Regions from separate parts of the Paenibacillus sp. JNU01 genome, predicted to be linked through region 2. Evidence: riboswitches for the same ligand, from Rfam matches in the RefSeq annotation. Region 2 holds a riboswitch; the other holds the start of a gene.
What was found. A riboswitch is a leader RNA that binds a small molecule or an ion and turns the genes downstream of it on or off. The one in region 2 is predicted to bind glycine.

Region 1 (4,429 bases), 2.2 Mb from region 2:
CCTTATAACCGATCTCGATAATCTCCAGACGGAGTCCGTGCGCATACGCCTGCAATACCTGACGGGCTTCCGGATGAACGGTACGGGATACGATAAGCTGTTTGCGACGAGTTGCCGCTGCGGCCAGATTACCTGCTTCAGCAAAGGCGGTTGCGCCGTCATACATACTGGCATTGGCTACAGCCATACTGGTTAATTCACAAATGTAGGATTGAAATTCGAAAATGGCCTGTAGTTCACCTTGACTGATCTCAGGCTGATAAGGTGTGTAGGCAGTGTAGAACTCGGAACGTGAAATGACATGATTGATGACGGAAGGAACATGATGATCGTATATGCCTGCGCCGAGGAAGCTGGCGTGTGTTTCGAAATTGGCGTTGGCACCAGCTTGTTTGGACATGTGCCGTGTCAGCGCATATTCATCAAGTTTGGAGGATACGGGCAGCTCGCCCTGATAACGAATCTCCTGAGGAATGTCCTGAAACAGTTCCTCCAGCGTATCCACACCGATGGTTGCGAGCATGGCACTCTGATCCTGTTCTGTCATGGGAATGTAGCGGTGCTTGCTCATGATTGATCAGCTCCTTGAGTAAGTGTCTTTGACGTACGTGTCCGTTTATGAAAAGGGGTCTTTACGACCTCGGCTTTCAGTTTCTTCCCTCGGATCTCAATCTCAAGCGGGGTTCCCAGCGCAGCGTATTTGCTGTCGATGAGGGCAAGCCCCAGATTACGCTTCAATGTAGGTGATTGCGTGCCTGTTGTCACTTCACCGATCTGTACGCCTTCGGCGTAAATCGGATAGTGGGGGCGAGGAATACCGCGCTCCAGCACTTCGATGCCGACCAGTTTACGGGCGGGCCCGTCATTTTTTTGCTGTAACAAGGCTTCGTGTCCGATAAAAGGTCCAGCATTCAGTTTCACAAACATACCAACGCCAGCTTCTAGCGGAGAGATCGTTGCAGATAATTCCTGCCCATACAGAGGCAGCTTGGCTTCAAAACGCAGCGTATCCCTTGCACCAAGTCCAGCGGGAACCAGCCCGTGCTCTTCTCCAGCCTGCATTAATCCATTCCAGACCATAGCGGCCTGATCCGCAGGAACATATAGTTCAAAGCCATCTTCACCGGTATAACCGGTACGGGACAACAGCAATTTTACTCCACAGACTTCGGCATCCTGCACAAAACGAAACGGTTCAATCGTGGATACATCCGTTTCGGTAACTTTTCCGATAATATCCACAGCCAGTGGACCTTGCAGGGCGAGTAGCGCCGTCTGCTCCGAATCGTTGGTCATGTTTACGCCAGGGATCAAGTGCTCTTGCAGCCACGCCCAGTCCTTGTCGATATTGGAGGCGTTAACGACGAGCATATAATGCTGATCTTCCAGCTTATACACGAGCAGATCATCCACCACACCACCATCTGGATAACACATCAGGGTGTACTGGGCTTGACCGGGAACCAGCGTGGTTACATCATTGGTTGTCATTTGTTGCAAAAAAACTTCAGCCTGCTCACCCTGTACAGTGAATTCGCCCATATGGGATACATCAAACAGTCCAGCACGCTCACGCACCGCTTCATGTTCTTTCTGGATTCCGCTGAATTGCACCGGAAGCTCCCAGCCTCCAAAATCAATGCACCGTACGCCTTCGTATTGCTGATACAGGGGAAAGAGTGGTGTTCTAAGCAAATCGGACATCAAATCACCTCGTCATGGGCCGTCAAACGGCCGAATATGCAATCGTGGATCAATGAACCAGGGTATTTTTTAATTTTTCAGCTAGAAGTCATTCGTAGATAAGTATGGTAAGGCAACTATGGCAGCGCCGATTGAAATCCTGTTTTTCGTTTTTTTGGGAAAAAGGAAAAGGACAGGCCAAAGAATCGGCATGCCAAGTAGCACGCTGTATTCTAAGGCTCTGTCCCTTGTACCTGAGAGTTACCCCGCTGTATTTACAACAGGTTTCCCCTTGGGTGATCATAACGCCCGTACAGGGCGAATAGATGCTCTCCAGAGTTGCGTCCCGTAAAAGTCCTTTTGCCTGAGAGATTCACCCCCGCTTATCGGTGGTTTACTCCTTCGGCGTTACCTCATGTACATCCCGAATCGGGTGTCACGGGTAATCTCTCCCTTTACATTCATCCGCGGGTATAACATAGTCCATTAAACACATTTACTCTCCTCATTAAAACGTGAATCCACTACTGATGTCAAGAACGATATCATTGATATTGAATCAAAACCGAATATTTATTATATTTTAAATGATATTGTTCGTGTATTTAAAAAGACTGCGCTTACTATTCTAGTTTTCACCAGTATATGTAGAAAGAGTGTATTTAGGTTACGGTTTGGAGAGGCCGTTATCAAATAAATTGTGAGGTATCTTGACATTTGAATCCGAAATATCATACGCTATGTTCTGGGAAAAAGGTTAAGGTCAAAGAACGCATGCACTCATTAATGAAAAGCGAGGCGGATATCGATGAGCGAATTGAAAAGTGATTTCCTGTACAGTGAAGAGCACGAATGGGTGCAAACCGTAGGGGAGGATACTGTACGTATTGGCATTACCGAGTTCGCGCAGCATCAGCTGGGTGACATTGTGTTTGTGGAATTGCCTGACCTTGAATCCAATGTAAAAGCAGAAGACAGCATTGGAACGATTGAATCGGTCAAAACGGTGTCGGACTTGTTCTCTCCCGTCACAGGTTCAATTATTGCAGTGAATGATTCGTTGCAGGACTCGCCTGAACTTGTGAACAGTTCTCCTTACGAGGAAGGCTGGATGATTGAGATCCGTGTTGAGGGAGATCTGACAGCAGCGTTGTCTACATTGATGAATGCAGATGCGTATCGTAAACATACGGAAGAATAGGCTCAACGGACTTGTACTTATTAACATATACTTTATAAAATAATGAAATTAGCTTCATATTGTTTCGACCTGTGTGAGCCGGATGCTTGCACAGGTTTTTTGTGCTTTCCAGGAATGGTTTTGAATAGGGATCGAGGCAGATTAGGGATGTAAATCACCTGATTGGACCAAGCTATAGGTTAGAAAATGATGCTGGAAATGACAAAAGTCATAGGCAGGAAAAGCCTTGTGTACCAATGGTTTTAGCCATTATGCATCAATAAAAACGATTACATAACCTAATGTTGTCATCATTGTTCATGACGAAAGTACGCTTTCATTTCATTGAACAGGAGAGCATTCTCGCTTAGGATTACAGCAGGGGAGAAATGATACCCCTTTCATAAGTCATAATCACTTGATCCAAGGAGGATAATACAATGAGTAATTTGGACCAATCGTCCAATTCCAAAGGTGGGCTACGGGTAGGTGTGCAACGTTTTGGCCGATTCCTGAGTGGTATGGTCATGCCGAATATGGGAGCGTTCATCGCTTGGGGATTAATTACGGCCATGTTCATTCCAACAGGCTGGTTCCCTAACGAGACACTAGCACAGTTAGTTGATCCAATGATTAAATATTTGCTCCCACTGTTAATTGGTTACACCGGGGGTACGATGGTGCATGGTCAGCGTGGTGGTGTCGTAGGTGCCATTATGACCATCGGGGTCATCGTGGGTAGTGATATTCCGATGTTCCTCGGTGCCATGATTGCCGGACCACTGGCAGCATGGATCATCAAAAAGTTCGATAAATCCATTGAAGGTAAAGTTAAAGCCGGATTTGAAATGCTGGTTAACAACTTCTCAGCCGGTATTATTGGCGGGATCTTGGGGATTTTTGCTCTACTGGGTATTGGGCCAGCTGTAGAAGCGATTAGCAAAGTATTGTCTGCCGGTGTGCAAGGTCTGATGAATCTGGGCTTGCTACCGCTGGTCAACCTGATTATCGAACCAGGTAAAGTGTTGTTCCTGAACAATGCAATCAACCACGGTATTCTAACACCAATTGCAACAGATCAGGCAAGAGAATTAGGACAATCTGTTCTATACATGCTTGAATCCAACCCGGGTCCGGGACTTGGTATCTTGCTTGCTTACTGCTTCTTCGGACGCGGAATGGCCAAATCTTCTGCACCAGGTGCCGTTATCATTCATTTCTTCGGGGGAATTCATGAGATCTACTTCCCTTATATTCTGATGAGACCGATTCTGATTCTTGCCGCAATCGCGGGTGGCGTCGCAGGTACATTAACATTCATGCTCACCGGAGCAGGACTTGTTTCGGCACCATCACCGGGTAGTATTATCGCGTATTTCCTGTTAACACCAAAAGGTGGATACCTTCCAATGCTCGCAGGGGTGCTTGTAGCAGCAGTCGTTTCATTCTTGATTGCAGCAGTGTTGCTGAAAACGGGTAAACAAAAGGACGAAGATTTGGAGTCCGCATCCAGTCGGATGAAAGACATGAAGAGTCAAGGAAACGTACCGAACGCTGGCATTACAG
Region 2 (4,429 bases):
GTCTTACGACCATGTGGCAGCACAGGTCATACAGAATTATGCGATTGAAAAACCTGTCGTTTCCTATATTCGTCATAACGAGAATCTGACGTATCATGTCGTTGATGAAGCAAGCGGGCAGAAGTATCTGCTCCGTATCCATCAAGCAGCATATGCAAGTATGTCAGGCATTCAGCACACGCCTTCTGCATTGGAGGCAGAGATGGACCTGCTTCATGAGTTAAATGCAACAACAGCATTACGCGTCCAACATCCGGTACGCAATGTATCGGGAGATTGGGTCACGTTATGGACAATTGAAGAAGGTAAAGAAATCTGCTGTACAGTACTGGAGTGGATTGAGGGCAGGGACATCCAACAGGGAGAACGCCTGACAACAGAGCAGATATATGATCTTGGTGCTCAGCTGCAGATGCTTCATCAATATGGACGTGTGGAGAATCAGACAGATCGAACTAAGGTACGCCCGGCATATGGTAATGTCCATGAGAATTTGGTCATGCTAGGGCAGCTGGAAGAGGGGGTCCGATTGGGAATTTTTACAACGGAAGACTTCGATCTGCTTCGGGAGACGTTTGAGAACATTAACGAGCAGTTAGGAGCGTACCCTCTCGATGAAAAGACCTGGGGCGTTATTCATGGAGATATTACTCGCAATAATCTGCTGATCACGAATCAGGGGATGTCCATGATTGATTTTTGTCTACACGGTTATGGTTATTATCTTTTTGATGCCGGAGGGGCAGCGCTTATGTTCAATCGGGAGGAACGTGACGTATTCTTATCTGGATACACAAAACAGATCGCACCACTGACGGATCGAGATATCCGTTTAATGGAAGGGTTCATGCTGATCTTTACACTTGGTTATTATGCTTTTCAGATGGCGAACGAGTCTAGGCACGAATGGATGAAAGATCGCATGCCGAAGTTATGCAGCAAGTATTGCAGACCTTATGTACAGAACGAGAGTATCTTCTACGAACTGTGAATTATAATTCAGATGTGCAGATCCGGAAGGGCTATGAACAGGTAGTTCAAAAATTATGGTTGCCTGAATACCCGAACAGTTTCGTGGATAATATCATAAATAGTAGTAAGCGCTTTATGAATTGAAGGGAAATGAAATAATCTGTTTAAAAAGTTTATTTTACCGAATTAATGTGATGAAAGCTGACAAAATATTCTGGTTTTCATCGAATCAATCGAAAATGAAGGAAATACATCCAAAGAAATCGTTAAGTTTGTTGACACTGATCTTCCGGTCGATTAATCTTAATGAAGAAGAATGAACGATTTCCATTACTGTTCTGACATACGCTCAGAATGGTTCCATACAGCGGATGATAACGAGCGGGAGAGACCTGAGTTAGCCGAGCAATGGCTAGTGTTCAGGCACCGAAGGAGCAAGCTGCTGCGCACCCGGCCCAGTGGTTAATCTCTCAGGTAAATGTACCATCGTTGGACGCAACTCTGGAGAGTGCGCGAACTGCGCCACCCAAGGGGTATATGATCAGTCAGTCTGGTGACTTGTCTGCAATTGCAGGGCATGCACCCTGTCGTGAGACACTGCTGATCGTGAAACTCTCAGGTATCGAGGACAGAGAGAGGGCCTGTGGCCTTCTTCTGTCCTTTTTTGATGTCATCATTCAGTAATAAAGGAACATTATGGCATGGGATCTGGATGGAAATGACGAATACAATTGGAGGGTTATAAGGTGCGATTTAAAGATGTTTTCTCAATTATTGGTCCGTCGATGACGGGGCCTTCAAGTTCACATACAGCTGGAGCAGCAAGACTGGGAAGAATTGCGCGTCAGTGGCTAGGTTGTACGCCTGAACGTGCCCGGCTGACGCTCTACGGTTCATTCGCTGATACGTATCAGGGCCACGGAACTGATCTGGCGCTGATCGGCGGTCTGCTGGATTATGTTACAGACGATCCGCGTATCCCGGATGCGGAGCAATACGCAGAGGAAGCGGGTATGGAGGTTGAGTTTTATACAAGCGGTCTGCCTGCTCCTCATCCCAATACGGTCAAAATTGAGTTGTGGCATGAAGGGCGTACATGTTCCTTAATCGGTGCTTCTATTGGTGGTGGTAGTGTGTCGGTGCATGCGATGAATGATTTTCGTGTCCAGATTAGTGGTGAGTTTCCGACACTCGTGCTGCGACATGCAGACAAGGCAGGGGTGCTTGCCTCGGTAACGTCCACGATCAGTTCATCTGGGGTTAACATCGGGTATATGCAGGTGGATCGGAAAGCCCGTGATGGCGAAGCACTTACTGCGATGGAGATGGACGGCGTGCCGAATCCTGATATGCTCAAGCGTCTAAAAGAGCTGGATCATGTACTGGACATTCGTGTCATCGATTTGAAGAGAGGAGTTGATTCGGATGCGATTTAAACATTTACATGAACTGAATACGATCTGTACAGCGGAATCCAAAACGATTGCTCAATTGATGATCGAGGAGCAGGTTCAGGAGACCAATACACCGGAAGCGGATGTTGTGAAACAGATGTCTGAATATTATCAGGTGATGAAGGAAGCAGTGCGTAAAGGGTTAACGGAAGATACCACATCACGTAGTGGATTAACGGGTGGAGACGGTAAAAAAATGGCCGAGTACATTCGCAAAGGTGAGACTTGCTCAGGAGATGCTTCCGCACTTGCCATGGCGTATGCCCTGTGTGTATCTGAAGTGAATGCCTCTATGGGCCGGATTGTGGCAACACCTACAGCCGGTTCCTGCGGCATCATCCCTGGTGTTTTTATCAGCTCACAGGAGCGATTTGGCTGGACGGACGAACATTTGGTGAATGGGTTGTTCTGCGCGGGAGCGATTGGTTATGTTATTGCCAACAATTCATTTATCTCTGGTGCAGAAGGTGGCTGTCAGGCAGAAGTGGGTTCCGCGATCGGCATGGCTGCGGGTGCCATGGTTGAACTGCGTGGAGGTACACCGGAACAGGTCGTTCATGCCGTTGGTCTAGCGTTAAAAAATACACTGGGCCTGATCTGCGATCCGGTCGCAGGTCTCGTTGAAATTCCATGCATCGTACGTAACGGACTGGGTGCCGTTACGGCGCTGGCTGCGGCCGACATGGCATTGGCCGGAGTGCGTAGTGCTATTCCGTCAGATGAAGTCATCGACGTGATGCTGGAAGTAGGCAGTGCGATGCCGAGCCGCCACCGGGAGACAGCCCAAGGCGGGTTGGCTCAGACACCAACGGGTCGCAAAATGATGCAGAAGCTGGCTAAACCGAAGGCCAAGCGTGCAGAGCCTGAGACGGAGTCGAAGCCAGCGGATGCTGACACAACTACAAGTGGGGCGGATACTGTTCAAGCGGAAACGGACCCTCAGGTTTAATCTGAACGGGGGTCACCGAGGAATAACCAGTGACATGATGATGTATAACGGCGATATAAAAACAAGCGTCCGCGAACCCGAATTCGGGTTCTGCAGGACGCTTGTTTAATGCCGCCAAATGATGTGAAGCTAGGCTACTTATAAGTGACTTCAGATATATTTGTATTATGAATCTAGTCCTGGCTTACAGCCGTACTCAGTACGGCATATCCATACGCGGGCAATTCAATGGCAAACACGCCATCATCCTTGGCGGTACGATGGTTTCCACCGAATAGCTCGGTCCATTCCTCGTCACCCGCCTCCAGCTCGACAATAGCCGTCTCTTCCGAGCGATTGAACAGAACCAGAATGCGTTCCTCTTCATTCTGCCGTTCGAATACCAATTGGCTGCCATCCGAGCGAGCCTGCAGGAAACGAACGGTGCCTTCTGCACGCAGGGCAGGATGAGCATGACGCAGGGAGATCAGTTTCTGATAAAAGTCTAGCAGCTCACGGTCCTGCTTCGCTTCATCCCATTCCATGCATTTACGGCAGCCCGGATCATGGTCACCGTCCATGCCAATCTCGTCTCCGTAATAGATGCACGGCGCGCCCATGTAACTGAACTGGAATAACGCAGCTAGCTTCATCTTGCGCTGGTCGCCTTCACATAGCGTGAGCAGCCGCGGGGTATCGTGACTGTCCAGCAGGTTGAATGCAACTTCGCTGGCTTGAAGCGGATAACGGGATAATTGCCGACCGATGGAGTTCGCGAACTGTTCGGCATGCATTGTATTTTTTACAAAGAAAGCATTCACGGCATCGGTAAACGGATAGTTCATGGACGCATCGAACTGGTCGCCTTGCAGCCAGGAAGAAGACTCGTTCCATACTTCGCCCAGAATGTAGGCATCTGGATTAGCGGCTTTGACCACACGGCGGAAATCACGCCAGAAGGCATCATCCACTTCGTCGGCAACATCCAGTCGCCATCCGTCTGCACCCACTTCCTTAATCCAGTACTCGGCAACCTCCAGCAGATAGGCCTTAACCTCGGGATTCTCCGTATTCA

Region 1: it holds a riboswitch for glycine, as region 2 does, so the genes downstream of both, gcvT (glycine cleavage system aminomethyltransferase GcvT) here and sdaAB (L-serine ammonia-lyase, iron-sulfur-dependent subunit beta) in region 2, are expected to answer to the same signal.

Annotation. Positions count from the first base shown of each region.
Region 1 covers NZ_CP169723.1:2,359,950-2,364,378, reverse strand. Annotated here, with positions in the region: gene gcvPA (aminomethyl-transferring glycine dehydrogenase subunit GcvPA) at 1-571, opposite strand, end outside; gene gcvT (glycine cleavage system aminomethyltransferase GcvT) at 568-1,704, opposite strand; glycine riboswitch at 1,923-2,022, opposite strand; glycine riboswitch at 2,026-2,148, opposite strand; gene gcvH (glycine cleavage system protein GcvH) at 2,492-2,884, shown strand; gene NLBNIHML_RS10235 (PTS mannitol transporter subunit IIBC) at 3,304-4,429, shown strand, end outside.
Region 2 covers NZ_CP169723.1:4,532,959-4,537,387, forward strand. Annotated here, with positions in the region: gene NLBNIHML_RS19845 (phosphotransferase enzyme family protein) at 14-991, shown strand; glycine riboswitch at 1,345-1,467, shown strand; glycine riboswitch at 1,472-1,606, shown strand; gene sdaAB (L-serine ammonia-lyase, iron-sulfur-dependent subunit beta) at 1,719-2,408, shown strand; gene sdaAA (L-serine ammonia-lyase, iron-sulfur-dependent, subunit alpha) at 2,398-3,375, shown strand; gene NLBNIHML_RS19860 (alpha-glycosidase) at 3,549-4,429, opposite strand, start outside.